One region of the Amycolatopsis sp. NPDC034160 genome, then DNA from elsewhere that is predicted to be linked to it. Evidence: riboswitches for the same ligand, from Rfam matches in the RefSeq annotation. Region 1 holds a riboswitch; the other holds the start of a gene.
The links. A riboswitch is a leader RNA that binds a small molecule or an ion and turns the genes downstream of it on or off. The one in region 1 is predicted to bind S-adenosylmethionine.
Positions count from the first base shown of each region.

Region 1 (7,767 bases):
GTGACGACGCCCCGGTAGGTGTCGTACACCGAGTCGAAGATCATCGCCCGTGCCGGAGCGTCGGCGTCGCCCGTCGGTGCGGGCACCTGCTTCACCACCGCGTCGAGCAGTTCGCCGACTCCGACACCGGTCTTGGCCGACACACGCAGCACGTCCGAGGGCTCGCAGCCGATGATGTGCGCGAGCTCGGCGGCGTACTTGTCCGGATCCGCCGACGGCAGGTCGATCTTGTTGAGCACCGGGATGATCTGGAGGTTGTTCTCCAGCGCGAGGTACAGGTTGGCGAGCGTCTGCGCCTCGATCCCTTGCGCGGCGTCGACCAGCAGGACGGCCCCTTCGCACGCCTCGAGCGCGCGGGAGACTTCATAGGTGAAGTCGACGTGTCCCGGCGTGTCGATCATGTGCAGGACGTGGTCCTGCCCGTCGACCTGCCAGGGCAGCCGCACGTTCTGCGCCTTGATCGTGATCCCGCGTTCGCGCTCGATGTCCATCCGGTCGAGGTACTGCGCGCGCATCGCCCGCTCCTCGACCACGCCGGTGAGCTGCAGCATCCGGTCGGCCAGGGTCGACTTGCCGTGGTCGATGTGCGCGATGATGCAGAAGTTCCGGATGAGCTCCGGTGGCGTGAAGGTGGTGTCGGCGAACGTCGTCAACGGGTTTCCTCGCGAAGGTCGGGGTGTGCCACCTCTATGCTCCCATGCCGCTCCGGGTGCGAGTGGGGGTCATCCCCGATGCGAGCCGTGGTGAGCTGTGGTGCCCTCGAAGTATGAGTACTTCACTGGCCCAAATGCTCGACCGCACCTTCGGCCGTCCCAGGGGACTGCTCGGCCGGTTCGGCGGCCTGGCGATGGAGCGCGGCAACGCCGCCACCGAACTTCGTGTCGTCGACCTGGCGTCGATCCAGGCCGGCGAAACCGTCCTGGTCGTGGGCCCCGGCCCGGGCGTCGGCCTGCAGGCCGCGGCTGAACGCGCCGCCCGCGCCATCGGCGTCGACCCGTCGTCGGAGATGATCGCCCACTCCCGCCGCCGGTGCGGTGACAAGGTGGAACTGCGCAGCGGTACCGCGGACTGCACGGGTGAGCCGGACGAGAACGTCGACGTGGTCCTGAGCGTCAACAACGTGCAACTGTGGGAGGACAGGTCGGCCGGGTTCACCGAACTGTTCCGCGTGCTCCGGCCCGGCGGCAGGCTGCTGCTGTCGTCGCACGAGAAGTGGCTGCCGGTGTCACGGCACGAACTGGCCGACGAAGCGGCCGCTGCCGGCTTCACCGACCTGCAGACCTGGACCTGGGACCCGCCGGGGCTCGGCGCGTCCCTGGCCGCTCAACTCCGCGCGGTGAAACCCTCGACCTGACGCGGATCGGTGCGCAAGGGGTGCTCACGCGGCACCTCGACCAGCACGATCCTGGTGCCGTCCGGATCGGCGATCCACGCCTCGTCCAGGCCCCACGGTTCACGCCGTGCTTCGCGGACCGGCTCCAGCCCCTTCGAGGCGAGCTCCTCCAGCGCCGCCGTCAGGTCCCGGACCTGAAGCCACAAGGCGACGTCCGGGGTCGGACCGGTCTTCCCGGTCCCCACGATCTCGATCGACCCGTTCCCGGCGAAGAACACCGTTCCGCCGGGGAACTCCTTGTCGATGGCCAGGCCCAGGGTGTCCCGATAGAACGCCGTCGACACATCGAGGTCCTTCGGGTGGATCAGCACCCTGCTGCTCAGCACGTCCATGGCTCAATCCCTACCGGATGCGTTCAGGCCATCGCAATCGCGGTGATACCCGCCAGCACCACCACCGACCCGGCCAGCCTGCGTACGGCGTTCGCCTCCCGCAGCACCAGCCAGGCAGCCAAGCCGCCAAGGACGATGCTCAGTTCCCTCGCCGGTGCGACGAGGCTCACGGGAGCGATCTGAAGGGCGTAGAGGACCAGCAGATAGGCGACGGGCGAGAGCGCGCCGACGAGAAGGACCTCACGCTTGTGCTCGCGCCAGAGCCACGAGACCTCTTCACGGTCCTTCAGTGCGTACGGCGTCATCAGCAGGCTCTGCACGATCGCGCCGGTTCCGAAGTAGACGATCGGCGGGACACCGAGACCGGCGACCGAATGCGCGTCCCACAGCGTGTATGCGGCGATCGTGAGCCCGGTCAACAGCCCGTACACCACTCCCTTGCGGCGAGCGGCGCGATCCGTGGCATCGGCCTGCGCCGGGGACCGCCCGGTCCCGATGACCAGCACCCCGGCGACCACCAGGAACGCCCCCACCAGACCGAGTGGACCCGGCCGCTCGCCGAGCAGCACGACGGCCGCGAGTACGGAGATCAGCGGCCCGGTACCGCGGGCGAGTGGATACACGACGGACAGGTCGCCGACGGCGTAACCCCGTTGGAGGACGACTCCGTAGGTGACGTGCAACACGGCGGTGACCGCCGAGGCGAGCAACCACGTCCACTGTGGACGCTGCGGCTCCACGACCAGTGAGATCAGCATGACAGGGACGAGCAGAACCGCGGAAAGGCTGTAGTAGGCCCACACGAACCGGGCTCCACCACTGCGGATCCTCTTGGCGGCCAGGTTCCAGCCGGCGTGGATGACGGCGGCGGCGAGGACAAGGGACAGGGCGGTGGCGTTCACTGGGGACCTTCCACGTTTTCCGCGCATGCGGAAAACCCGGTCCTCCAGGCTTTTGTCCCGTCAGATGAACGGCGGCGCTTCCGGCCCCGCCGATGGTGCCGCTCGGACCAGCCCCACCCGCCCTGATTGTGTGCCTCACGGAACGGGCAGGCGGCGGAACCCTAGGCACTACGATCTTCACCGTACCGCAAGCACACGTCCGGAGGCGGCGGCGATCCGCCCCGGGACGGCTGTTAAACTTGCCCTTCATCGCCGTGTGGCATTCCGTCATGGAGGAAACCCGCGCCGCTTTCGCGAGCGCGCAGGGCCGGTCACAGCGCGGCGGTGAAACCACCGAGAGATCAAGAGGAGCGCCCCCGTGGCCAACATCAAGTCGCAGATCAAGCGCATCACCACCAACGAGAAGGCGCGTCAGCGCAACCAGGCGATCCGGTCCTCGGTGAAGACCGCGATCCGCAAGTTCCGCGAGGCCGCCGACTCCGGTGACAAGGCCAAGGCCCTGGAGCTGCAGAAGGACGCGGCCAAGAAGCTGGACAAGGCCGTCACCAAGGGCGTTCTCCACGCCAACCAGGCCGCCAACAAGAAGTCCGCGCTCGCGAAGCGCGCGAACTCTCTCTGATCGGCTTTTCGAAGGGCCCCGGCGACGCGAGTCACCGGGGCCCTTCTTCATGTTCAGCGGCTGGTGCCGTGAGCGTCGACGACCTCCAGCACAGCGCGTTCCAGCGCGTACTCCGGGTCGGCAGCGACCCCTTTGACCTCGGCGTTGAGCCGGGCGACGATCCGCATCGCGGTGGCGAGACCGTCCTGTCCCCAGCCGCGAGCCTGTCCTTGGGCCTTGCGCACCTTCCACGGCGGCATCCCCAGCTCGCCAGCCATCTGGTTCGGGTTCCCACGTCCCGCGCCGGACACCCGGGCGATCGTCCGGACCGCGTCGGCGAGGGCGTCCGCGACCAGTACGTGCGGGACGCCGAGCTGCATCGCCCAGCGCAGTGACTCCAGCGCCGCCGCCTTGTCGCCGGCGACGGCCTTCTCGGCGACGGCGAACCCGTTCACATCCGCGCGACCTCGGTGGTAGCGGCGGACCGCCTGCTCGTCGACCACTCCCCCGGAGTCCGCGACGAGCTGTGTCGCGGCCGACGACAACTCGCGCAGATCCGAGCCGACCGCGTCGATCAGCGCGAGCACGGCCGCGCCGTCGATCTTTCCGCCCACCCGCCGGACTTCGTTGCGGACAAAGGACTCTCGCTCAGCGGGCTTGGTCAGTTTCGAGCACTCGACGACCTCCGCGCCTGCCTTCTTCAAGGCCGTCGGAAGCGCCTTGGCGGCCTTGCTCCGGCCGCCTCCGCTGTGCACGACGACGAGCACGATGCCGTCGGCGGGCGCCTTGAGGTAGGCCATCACCCCGTCGGCGAGCTCTTGGGAAATGTCGTGCGCGGATTCGAGGACGATGACCCGGGCCTCGGCGAACAGTGAGGGGCTGACCATCTCCGCGAGTGCCGGGACTGTGAGGTCCGACACCCGGATCCGGCTGAGGTCCGCCGTCGGGTCGACCGCTTTGGCCGCGTCGGAAGCGCCACGGATCGCGCGTTCGATCAGCAGCTCTTCCTCACCGAGGACCAGGACCAGCGGCGATGGGGCGGAAGCTTGCGTCGTCACGGTGACGATCCTGCCACTGCTCCTCTCGTGTGCTTTGTCCGGTGATGTGTTCCGGGCACGGTGGCCCCACGCGAGCCCCATGTCGTACGGTGTTAGCGAGGCGACGCGATCATGCGCGTGCCGACAAGTGAATACCGCTCATCCAGAGGGGCAGAGGGAACGGCCCGATGAAGCCCCGGCAACCGGCGTCAGCCTGTCATCCCGCGATCGTGGGATAGCTGACGAACACGGTGCCAATTCCGGCCCGCCTCGGCGGGGCAGATGAGGAAAGGACCTCGCGATGACCGCAACCCTCGGCACGACCTCCACCACCAAGACCCCGGATCTCGGACCGGCCGTCGAACTGGTGTCGAAGGAAGAGGGACACCGGCAGCCGCTCGCCCCCGAATTCGTTTCCGCCGAGGACTTCTCGCCGCTCGAGGTCGCCTACGACTTCGGCCGCGTGCGCCGCGAGGACATCGAAGCCGGGCCGAAGAACATCTGGCGCTACAAGAAGCTCCTTCCCGTTCCCTCGAACGTCGAAGAAATCCCCAACACCGAACCCGGCGCCACCCGGCTCGTCCAGGCCGACAGGCTCGCGAAAGCGCTGGGTGTCAAGAAGATCTGGGTCAAGGACGACACCGGCAACCCCACCCACTCGTTCAAGGACCGCGTGGTCGCCGTCGCGCTCGCGGCCGCGCGCGAGTTCGGTTTCGAGGTGCTCGCCTGTCCGTCGACCGGCAACCTGGCCAACGCGGTCGCCGCGGCGGCGGCCCGCGCCGGTTGGCGGTCGGTCGTGCTGATCCCGAAGACCCTCGAACGCGCCAAGATCCTCACCACCGCCGTGTACGACGGCGACCTGATCGCGGTCGACGGCAACTACGACGACGTGAACCGGCTCGCCACCCAGCTCGCCGCGGAGCAGGAGAGCTGGGCGTTCGTGAACGTGAACGTCCGGCCCTACTACTCGGAGGGCTCCAAGACACTGGCCTTCGAGGTCGCCGAGCAGCTCGGCTGGCGCGTTCCCCCGCAAATCGTGGTGCCGATCGCCTCCGGTTCCCAGCTCACCAAGGTGGACAAGGGTTTCCGCGAGTTCGGACAGCTCGGCCTCGTCGAAGAAACGCCGTACAAGGTGTTCGGCGCGCAGGCCACCGGCTGCTCGCCCGTCTCGGCCGCGTTCCGCGCGGGCCACGACGTCGTCCAGCCGGTCAAGCCGGACACGATCGCCCGGTCGCTGGCGATCGGCAACCCGGCCGACGGCCCGTACGTCCTCGATGTGGTCAACCGCACCGGTGGAGCGATCGAAGACGTCACCGACGAAGAGGTCGTCGAAGGCATCCGGCTGCTCGCCCGTACCGAGGGCATCTTCACCGAGACCGCCGGCGGGGTCACCGTGGCGACGGCCAAGAAGCTCATCGAGACCGGCAAGCTCGACCCGGACACCGAAATCGTGCTGCTGATCACCGGTGACGGCCTCAAAACCCTCGACGCCATCGAGGACAAGGTCGGCCCGAAGGCCACCGTCAGCGCCTCGGCCGACGCGGTCCGCGAGGCACTCGGCATCTGAGTTTCCCGCGGCCCGCCTCAGGAACGAGGCGGGCCGCGGGGCTCACCCCGGCGTAGCAGGGCGAGGCCTCGCGCGTCGGTGACGACCGCGGTGTCGCCATCCGTGTCCGTCCTGGCGATCAAGGCGCCGACGGCGGCCAGATTGTCCAAAGTGGACTTGTTAGGATGACCGTAGGTGTTTCCGGCACCGACACTCACCAAGGCGACCCTCGGCGCGACGGCGTTGAGGAAATCCGGTGCCGTGTAACGGCTTCCGTGGTGGGGCACCTTCAAGATCTCGGCACGCAGATCGGTCCCCTCCGCCATCAGGTCGGTCTGTGCGGCGAGTTCGACGTCGCCGGTCAGCAGCAATCGGCCTGCCGGGGTCCCGGCGCGCAGGACGACCGAACCGTTGTTGATCACCGTTCCGTCCTGTTCGAGGACCGATCGCCGGGTGACATAACGTGGCCCCAATACCTCCAGTGACAGTCCCGGCCAGTCCATTCGTTGTCCGATTCCCAGTTCCAGCAGGGGAATCCCGCGGCGCGCGGTCTCGTCGGCGACCTGCTGCCACGCCCAAGCGGGCGCCCGTCCCGGACCCACGGCGACCGCGCCGACCGACCGGCCCTCGAAGAGGGATTCCAGACCGCCGATGTGGTCGGCGTGCAGATGGCTCAACACGATCAGCGGGAGACGGTCCACACCGAGCCTGCTCAGGCACTCGTCGACCGGTCCCGGTTCCGGGCCGGTGTCCACCAGGATCGCCCTCCCCGGCTCGGCCGTGGCGAGGACCACGGCGTCGCCCTGCCCGACGTCGCAGGCGACGGCACTCCATGACGCCGGTGGCCACGCCGGGGCGAGCACCCGCACCGGCACGAACACGAGGAGTCCGCCTGCCAAGGCGATCGCCACCAGGATCCGGGCATACCGCAGCCGGATGGCGACGAGCAGAACGACGAGCAGGCCTGCCGCCAAGAGCCCGCCCCACCAGCCACCCGGCCACTCCACGACCGCTCCCGGCGCACGGGCGCCGTGGCGGGCCACGGTGATGAGCCAACTCGCCTCGGGTTCGGTCAGGCGGACCAGCAGCCTTCCCGCCGAAGGCCACCAAGGCCCGATGACGGTGGCGAGCACACCGCACACGGTGGCCGGGGCCACCACCGGAGCGGCGAGCACGTTGGTCACCACCGAGACGAGACTGACCGATCCCGCCATCCCCGCGATGACCGGCGCCGTCATCACGAACGCGGCCAGCGGGACGGCCAGTCCCTCGGCGTACCCGGACGGCACGCCACGTCCGACCAGCCACTCGGCCCACCGCGGAGCCAGCAATACCAGCCCGGCCGTGGCCAGCACCGAAAGAGCAAACCCGAAATCGGCGGCCATGGCGGGATCGGCCACGACGAGCCCCGCCACGGCGAACCCCAGCGCGGGCAGCGCCGAACCCCGGCGGCCCAGGGCCAGCGCCAGCAATCCCACCGCGCCCATCACTCCGGCACGGAGCACGCTGGGCGCGGGTCCGGCGAGGACCACGAACCCGGCGAGCCCCGCGGCGGCCGCGGCGGCGGACGTCCGCGGCCCGACCCGGAGCACCCTCAGCAGGAGAAGGATCGAGCCACAGACGATCGCCACGTTCCCACCGCTCACGGCCATCAGGTGGGACATGCCGGAGTCCGTGAACTCACGCTCGACCCGCGGGGACAGCGCGCTCGTGTCCCCCACGACCAGCCCGGGCACCAGACCGGCCTGCTCCTCCGGGAGAACGGCGCACAGCTCCCGGAGCCCGGAGCGCAGCGATTCCGCGGCTCGCTGCCACCAGGGCGCCGGTCCGAGGGCCGACGGCGGACCTCGGACCGAGAGGACCGCGACCGTCAGTTCGGCCCCCTTGGCCGGGGCCAGCCGCCCGGATGCGGTGACCTGCTGCCCGGGCAGCAGGTCCACCCACCCCTCGGCGGGAGCG
Region 1 is NZ_JBVISU010000012.1:37,607-45,373, reverse strand. It holds gene lepA (translation elongation factor 4) at 1-653, opposite strand, end outside; gene ACZ54P_RS23370 (class I SAM-dependent methyltransferase) at 767-1,354, shown strand; gene ACZ54P_RS23365 (VOC family protein) at 1,324-1,725, opposite strand; gene ACZ54P_RS23360 (EamA family transporter) at 1,749-2,654, opposite strand; gene rpsT (30S ribosomal protein S20) at 2,986-3,246, shown strand; gene holA (DNA polymerase III subunit delta) at 3,300-4,283, opposite strand; SAM riboswitch class I at 4,419-4,551, shown strand; gene thrC (threonine synthase) at 4,564-5,829, shown strand; gene ACZ54P_RS23340 (ComEC/Rec2 family competence protein) at 5,847-7,767, opposite strand, start outside.

Region 2 (7,767 bases), on a different contig from region 1:
CCCAGGAGAAGAGCCAGCTGCCGAGGGTCGCCCGACGCCAGCGCTTCGACCACCGGAGTATGGGAACCGATCCGCGGCGGGTCGCCCTCTTCGCGCAACCTGTCCAGTTCGCCGAACACACGCGGGGTCGAAAGACCACGCTGGTCGAACGCCAATACCCAGTGGAAGGTGTGCCGCGACAGGACCGGCACCAGTTGCTCACCTCGACCTGTCCCCAGCGCGGTCCCACCGTAGAGCGCGAAGGGGACGTCGCTGCCGAGCTTGGCTGCGATACCAGCCAGTTCGTCGCGGGAGATGTCGAGTTTCCAAAGCGACGCGAGTCCGACCAGGGTCGCGGCCGCGTCAGCGCTGCCCCCGGCCATCCCGCCGGCGACCGGGATGCCTTTGCGAAGCACCACGCGAACCTTGGATTCGCCTTCCGTCTTGCCCACATGAGCCGCCAACGCTTGCGCGGCCTTCCATGCCAGGTTGTTGGCCCCGGTCGGCACGGAACCTTCCCCCTCGCCATAGACCTCGACACCCGGGTCTTCGGTGACCGCCACGGTCACCTCGTCGGTCAGGGAAAGCGCCTGGAACACGGTCACCAGCTCGTGGTAGCCGTCCGGACGTACGTCACCGACCGACAGGTGCAGGTTGACCTTGGCGGGAACCCTGACGGTGACTGGAGGCGGTACGACGGCGAGCACGAGCCAAGCCTACGTGGCCGCCCCACTTGTGCTGCCACCAGGAGAAAGAGAACAGGACGAGTCAGACATGAACTCGCCGCCCTGGACGGATTCCGTCCAGGGCGGCGAGTTCGGGAAGAAATCAGGCGGCGACGCCCTGCGGTCCGCGAACCGGGTGGGTCACGTGGCCGCCGCGTTCGGCGATCCAGGCGAGCGCGGCGTCCGCGTGCTCACCGCGCACGCCGAGGCGGAACCGGCCGACCGGCGTGTCGCCGATGCGGGTCAGACCGCCCCCGATGGTGGCGAGTTCGACGTCGAAGCGACCGGCGGCCTCGGGCAACAGGGCGCCGACCGACGCGAAGCCGACGAGCACGACGTCCACCGCGCGGTCGTACTTCGAGGCCTGAGCCCGGCTGGTTTCGATCGAGGGAAGCAGCGCCTGCGCGGTCCGGCTGTTCGGGTCGGAGACCAAGTCGAGCACGGTCCCACGCTCGATGATCGCACCGGCTTCGAGCACCGCCACGTCATCGCAGACACGGCGAACCACGCCGGCGTCAGGTGTGGTGAGCAGCACGGTCACGCCGAGCTCGGCGCGCGCACGGTCGAGCACGGTCAACACCGCGCCGGACTCCTCCGGCCGCACACCCGCGGTCGGGTCGTCGGCCAGAAGCACGGACGGCCCGGCGGCCAAGGCCTTGGCGATCGCCACCCGGCGCAGCTGCCCCTCGGACAGTTCACTCGGCCGCTGACCTGCTCGCGGCGTGAGTCCGACCAGGTCGAGCAGGTTGCCCACCCGGTTTCGGCGCTGCGGTCCATCGAGGCCGAGCTGCTCGAGCGGCGAGGCGATGTTGCCGGCAATGGTGCGCTCCGCGAGCAACTCCGACTTGGTGCTCACGACACCGACCTGGCGGCGAATCTCGCGCAGGCGGCGTCCGTCCAGAGTGCCGGTGTTGAGACCGTCGAGCCGGACGACGCCCCGGTCAGGACGCTCCTGCAGCCCGATGCAACGAGCGAGGGTCGACTTGCCGGAGCCGGCCGGACCGACGACTCCGAACAACGAGCCGGCTTGGATGTCCACGCTGACGTCGCGCAGGGCGACGACGGGATTTCCGTTGAGGGGGAAAGACTTGGACAAGTTTTCGACAGTGATCACGAAAGGCTCCATGCGCATGGGGCGCCGCTTCTTTCGAGCGCGCCAACCGTCACCGATTGACCGTCCAGACCGGACGGATTTCAGAGGTAAGGGAAAGACTCAGGCAGTAACGGTGGAGCGTCGACACGCACTTACCGTGCGGCGACCTTCATCGACGACACGTCGCCTGGTCAGCAGGAGCGGGTGGGTGACCCTGTTCATTAGGCACAGCCTCCATCGGTCCTGGCGGTAGCACCTGCCCTGTGGAGGGTGGTTGCTGCGACTTCGGCGAGCCAGGTCTCTCAGTCGCTCGGGATGGCCCACTGAGTAAAACCGATCCCACTGGATGAAAGCAAGCGCGTAGGCGCAGATCACACGTCTGGTCGCGTCCATACTACAGGATTGACTGTCCATACTATGAGACAGCGGCAGCGATTCCAGATCTACGTCAAGGTCTCTGCCTGCTAAGACAGGCTAGGGCAGCGCAGATCGAGAAGAAGGTTTATGCCGTCGTGCCGACCTCGGCTGGCATCTGGGCGGCGCCCGTCATGACCACCCGCTGGTCACTCGGCCGCAGCGGCGATCCGAGCGAATTGATGAACATCCAACTGCTCGCCACGGGCTTTGGGGTCGACACCCGCCTTCTCGAGCAACTCCCCCGCGCGTTCGGCGGAACCGGCCCATGACGCCAACGCCGCGCGCAAAGTCTTTCGCCGCTGCGAGAAGGCGGCGTCGACGACCGCGAACAGCCGCTGCCTGTCCACGGACCACACCAAGTCGCCACGTTCGAAGGCGACCAATGCGGAATCCACATTCGGCACCGGCCAGAACACCGACCGGGGCACCGCGGCGACTTTGCGCGCCTTCCCGTACCACGCCAGCTTGACACTGGGCACGCCGTAAGTCCGGCTTCCCGGCCCGGCGGCCATCCGGTCCGCGACCTCGGTCTGGACCATCACGAGACCACTGGTCAGCGACGGCAGCTCGGCGAGTAGGTGAAGAACGACGGGAACGGCGACGTTGTACGGGAGATTCGCGACAAGCGCCGTGGGCCGTTCAGGCAGGTCCTCCGCTTTGATCCGCAGAGCGTCCGCCCCGACGACCGTCAGTCTTTCGGCCCCACCTCGCCCGGCCACCGTGTCCGGCAACCGCCCGGCCAGGACGGGATCGATCTCGACCGCGACGACCTTGGCGCCGGTCGCGAGCAGACCGAGCGTCAACGAGCCGAGCCCCGGTCCGACTTCCAGCACGACGTCGTCTTCGCCGACTCCCGAAAGGTCGACGATACGGCGCACGGTGTTCGGATCGTGCACGAAATTCTGGCCGAGCTTCTTGGTCGGACGTACGTCCAGCTCGGCCGCCAACGCCCTGATCTCCGCAGGCCCGAGCAGTTCAGTCACCTGACGATCGTAGCCAGCCCCGGCGGGCCGCGATTGGCCGGTGGACGACGTCGCACTCGAAGGCGAGAAAGTCTGGCCGGGGCGCATCAACGGCGTCCGGCTCCGCTCCCCCTCAACTCGCCCGCATCATCCTTGGGCGTCTTCCACGCGACCTAAGTCATTCGTCGGAGTGATGGGCGCAAGTTCGGCCCGCCGGAGCGTGATCAACATCTACCCGATCGATACCGTGCACTAGTTCGAATTTGGCTCGACAATCGAGGGATGACCAGCACAAACACTTCCAAGACCTTCCCGCTGAATCTGCCGGAAGGTGACCCCGAGCTGCTTCTCCACGAGTTGCAGACACGACTGCGCGAAGGGCGACGCCTTTTCGCCGAAGTCGGCCAGATCCTGGCCGAGATCGAATCCCGCGGTGTCCGAGACCTCTACGGGTACAACTCGATCGCCGTCTTCTACGAGCATGTGGCCCGGGTTTCCCGAGCCGAGGCGAACAAGGTGACCGGTCGAGCGCTGGCCCTCAACTCGAGACGGACGCGCGACGGGACCACGACTCCACCCGTCGCGCCGATGACCGGAGCCGCAGCCGCCACCGGCGTACTGGCCGATGCCGGCATCGACCGAATTGTCACGGTGATGAAGAGGTTGCCAGAGCACGTCGCCGCGAGTGCCCGGCTCGACGCCGAAAAAGTCCTGGTCGACCTCGCCAGCGTCGTAAGACCACGCGACGTCACGATTGCCGGAACGGACCTGCTCACGCGCCTCGATCCTGACGGCAACGACACCCACGACCCGACCCCGAGAACTCCGCGAAGCGAGTTCTGGTTGCGTCAGAAACGCACCGGTCGCTGGGACATGCGGGGCAACCTCGACGCAGAGACGGGCGCTCGCCTGAACGCGCTTCTCGTGCCGTTGGCGAAACCGGCCCCGGACGGGCAAGCCGACAGCCGTACGCCGGCGGAAAGACGCGGCGACGCTTTCGCAGAGATCGTCGATCTCGCGGAGAGCGGCCCGGAGGTCCCTTTGCCTCGGCATGAATCAGAGCGGATCACCGAGCAGCCTGAGACCGCGGAGCCGGGTGAGAAACCAGCGAACAGCTCCGCTACCGCCCAGCCACCGGAACAGGGCCACCAAAGTGCGCACAGCGACAGCGACAGCGTGCGGTCGGACAAGGCTCGCGACGTGACCCACATACGCCCACCGCGCTGGTGGTTCCGGCTGTCGAGACCAAGACCTGGCGCCGAATCCCCATCGCTGACGCTTGACCGATCGGTTGGGCAAATCCCCGACGAAAACGCTACGCACTCTCAACGGCGAAAAACGGCCTGAAGGCCACCCTGCGGGAGGAATCCACACGATGGCCTTCAGGAAAGGAGAGTGATCTGGCGTCAGGCCTTCTTGCCGCAGTGCGGCCAAGCGCCGTAACCGCCACGGTCGTCGCGGACCTTCTCGGCGACAGCGATCTGCTGGGCCTTGCTGGCCTGATGCGGGTACGCGGCGTACTCATCGCCACCGTAAGCGTCCCAGGTGCTCTTGTTGAACTGCAGGCCACCGTAGTAGCCGTTGCCGGTGTTGGCGGACCAGTTGCCGGTCGACTCGCACTGCGCGATGCGGTCCCAGGCGCCGGCGTCACCGATGACCGGGTCCGCGGGCTTCTTCGTACCGACCTTGACGATCTTGGGCTTGGCCTCGGTGATGACCTCTTCGGAGACCTTCTCGCGGCCGACCTCTTTGCCGTTGCGCTGGGTGACCTTGTAGGTCACGGTCTTCTGGCCAGGGGTGCCCGGGTCTTCGACCTTGGTCTTGCCCTTTTCGAGCTCCGGGTCGTCGACCTTCTGCTCGGGCGGCGCGATTTCCTCGTTCTGCTTGACCATGGTGACGCCGGTCCGGCTGACGTGGACCTCGGCGCCGTCGACCAGCTTGACGTCGAGGCCGCCGACGGCCTCGTCGTCCGGGCCGAGGGTCATCCGCAGCTCGCCAAGGAATTCCTTGGTGGTGACCGAGTTGGTCTGGACCTTGCGGGGTTCGTTCGCACCGTCGTAGAGGGTGACGTTCTTGAGGGTTTTGACCTCGACAGTGGCGCCCTCGAGGGGGAGTTCGCCGTTCTGCGGCATCGAGGTCCAGGTACCGGCCTTCGCGAGATCGGCACGGCCGAGCTGGTTCAGGGCCTCACCGAGGTTGGTCGCGCGAACCCAGGATTCCTGCGCTACGCCGTCGACGACCAGGTTCAGCTTGCGGCCGCGCTCCAGCTTGATGACGCCGCCGTCGCCGACCTCGGCCTGAGGTGAGGGCGAGAGCGAGTCGTGCGCACCGACGGAGAGGCCGGCGTCTTCGAGGACCTCGCCGACCGTGTCGCCGAAGCTGTGAACAGTGCGCTGCTGGCCGTCGATGTCGAGCGTGACGCTCTTGTTCATCGCCAACGCGGCCGCGCCGCCACCACCGAGGGTGAGCAGCACCGCCATGACGGTTCCCTTGAGGAAACGCTTCTTCCACACACGGGTCGAGTTCGAGATGACCTCGTCCTTGGTCGCGGCCCTCATCGGCGCGCCCGCGGTGCGGTCCTCGGCCACCTCGTCCGGAATGACGATCGGCGGGAGCATGGTGGTCTCGGCGCTGATGAGGCGAATCAGCTCGTCGACATCGACGTCGATCTCGGCCATCAGGGCATCGGCGTCGGGGCCGAGCGCGGCCAGGACGTCCTGGTGCGTGATGCGCGGATCGTCGGAGTAGTCCAGCTCGCCGTAGTGGGTATCGCGGTCGAGCACGGCAACCGAACCGGCGGAAGCGAAGGTGTTCGTCTCTGCGCCGAGGCGCGAGGCATCCTGCCTACTGCTACCAGTCACTGGGTCGTTCCCTTTCCCAAGACGTCAAGGAACTCGACAACCGCTCCACAACGTCCTTCGTCTCGATGCGCGCTTCGGCACACCTCATAGAAGTCCGACACCCGCAGCCAGCGCCATCGTCACGGTTCCAGGCCGTACCTCTCCTGGTTCCGCTTCCCCGACGTGCACTGACGTGACTGAGGGCGTACAGCCGGAGACCGCATGAGCGAGCACCGACCGGCACGATCACGGGACAGTAACGAACCTCGCCGGGTTGCGCAAACACCGCCCGGAGTGTCGTGACGTTGGTCACTCATCAGAGTGGCCCATCGGTGATCACTAATGTCGCAATCCGTTCAACTGGGGGTGACTGTGGGCAAACGGAAGACCCGTTCAGCGGTAACCCGCACCGATTCGGCCACCTCGTGCACCGCCTCGCCCCTGAACGAGGCGAGGTGACGAACGGTGTAGGCGGCGCAGTAGGGCTCGTTAGGTCGCCCACGGAACGGATGAGGGGTCAGGAACGGCGCGTCCGTCTCGACGAGGTACTGGCCCGCCGGAACGATTCGTGCCGCCTCATGGAGTCCGCGGGCGTTGCGAAAGCTGACCGTGCCGGCGAACGAGAGCACATATCCCGCGTCGATGCAGCGGCGAGCGATGTGTTCGTCCCCGGAGAAGCAGTGGAAGACGACCTGCTCGGGCGCTTCCTCTTCCTCGAGGATCCGGAGGACGTCGTCGTGAGCGTCTCGATCATGGATCATCAGCGGCTTGCCGATCCGCTTCGCGAGATCGATGTGCCACCGGAAGGCGTCCTGCTGCGCATCGTGGGGCGAGTAGTCCCAGTAGTAGTCGAGGCCGGTCTCGCCGACCGCGACCACTCTGGACTCCTTCGCGAGACTCTCCACTTCGGATTTCTCGGCCTCACCGAAATCCTTGGTGCGCGTGGGATGGATCGCGACGGCGGCCCAGACCCGAGAGTCCCAAGTGGACGCCTGCGCGGCCCAGCGAGCGGCCGCGAGATCGTCCGCGACGGTGATCACCCGCGAGACACCGGCGCGTTCGGCGCGGTCGACCATGGCGGTGACATCCGCCGCGGTGACCGCGCCGCACGCGTCGAGGTGGGTGTGCGCGTCCACCACCGAAACCGGCAGCCTGTCCGGGATCGGTGGCAACTCCTTCTTCTCTGCGCCCATCAGCTGATCATTTCGAGATCGGCGCCCATTCGGGGCCGGTCTCGCCCAGCTCCGGGTCCAGCTTGGCGAACAACGGGGTCGGCTTTTCGAGCGGCTTGCCGACCTCGATCGGCACGGACTTCCAGCGCGCCTGCTCGGTCTTGTAGTCCCCGGTCAGGATGGGGTTGATCCGGCCGGGGATGTCGAGGTCCTCGACCTCCTGCAGTTCGGGCTGGGCGGCCCAGACTCCGGAACCGCCGAGTGCCTCGTGCACCTTCTGAGCCGAGTGGGGCAGGAAGGGGGTCAGCAGTGTGTTGGCGTCCGAAACGACCTGCAGAGCGGTGTGCAGGACGCTGTCGCGGCGAGCCGGGTCGTCCTTGAGCTTCCAGGGCTCCTGGTCCGAGAGGTAGCGGTTCGCGGCGGTGACGACGCGCATGGCCTCGCTCGCCGCCGCTTTGAACCTGGACCGCTGCAGGTGGGCACCGGCGGTGTCGAATGCCTTGCGGGAGAGTGTCTTGAGTTCCTCGTCCGCGGCCATGGGAGCGTCCGGACGCGGAATGGCGCCGACGTTCTTGTGCG
Region 2 is NZ_JBVISU010000007.1:195,506-203,272, forward strand. It holds gene ACZ54P_RS17305 (4-(cytidine 5'-diphospho)-2-C-methyl-D-erythritol kinase) at 1-686, opposite strand, end outside; gene ACZ54P_RS17310 (methionine ABC transporter ATP-binding protein) at 808-1,818, opposite strand; SAM riboswitch class I at 2,029-2,119, opposite strand; gene rsmA (16S rRNA (adenine(1518)-N(6)/adenine(1519)-N(6))-dimethyltransferase RsmA) at 2,361-3,197, opposite strand; gene ACZ54P_RS17320 (DUF222 domain-containing protein) at 3,459-4,523, shown strand; gene ACZ54P_RS17325 (transglycosylase family protein) at 4,583-5,959, opposite strand; gene ACZ54P_RS17330 (TatD family hydrolase) at 6,373-7,209, opposite strand; gene metG (methionine--tRNA ligase) at 7,217-7,767, opposite strand, start outside.
Region 2: linked by a shared signal. The riboswitch ahead of ACZ54P_RS17310 (methionine ABC transporter ATP-binding protein) and the one ahead of thrC (threonine synthase) in region 1 are both predicted to bind S-adenosylmethionine.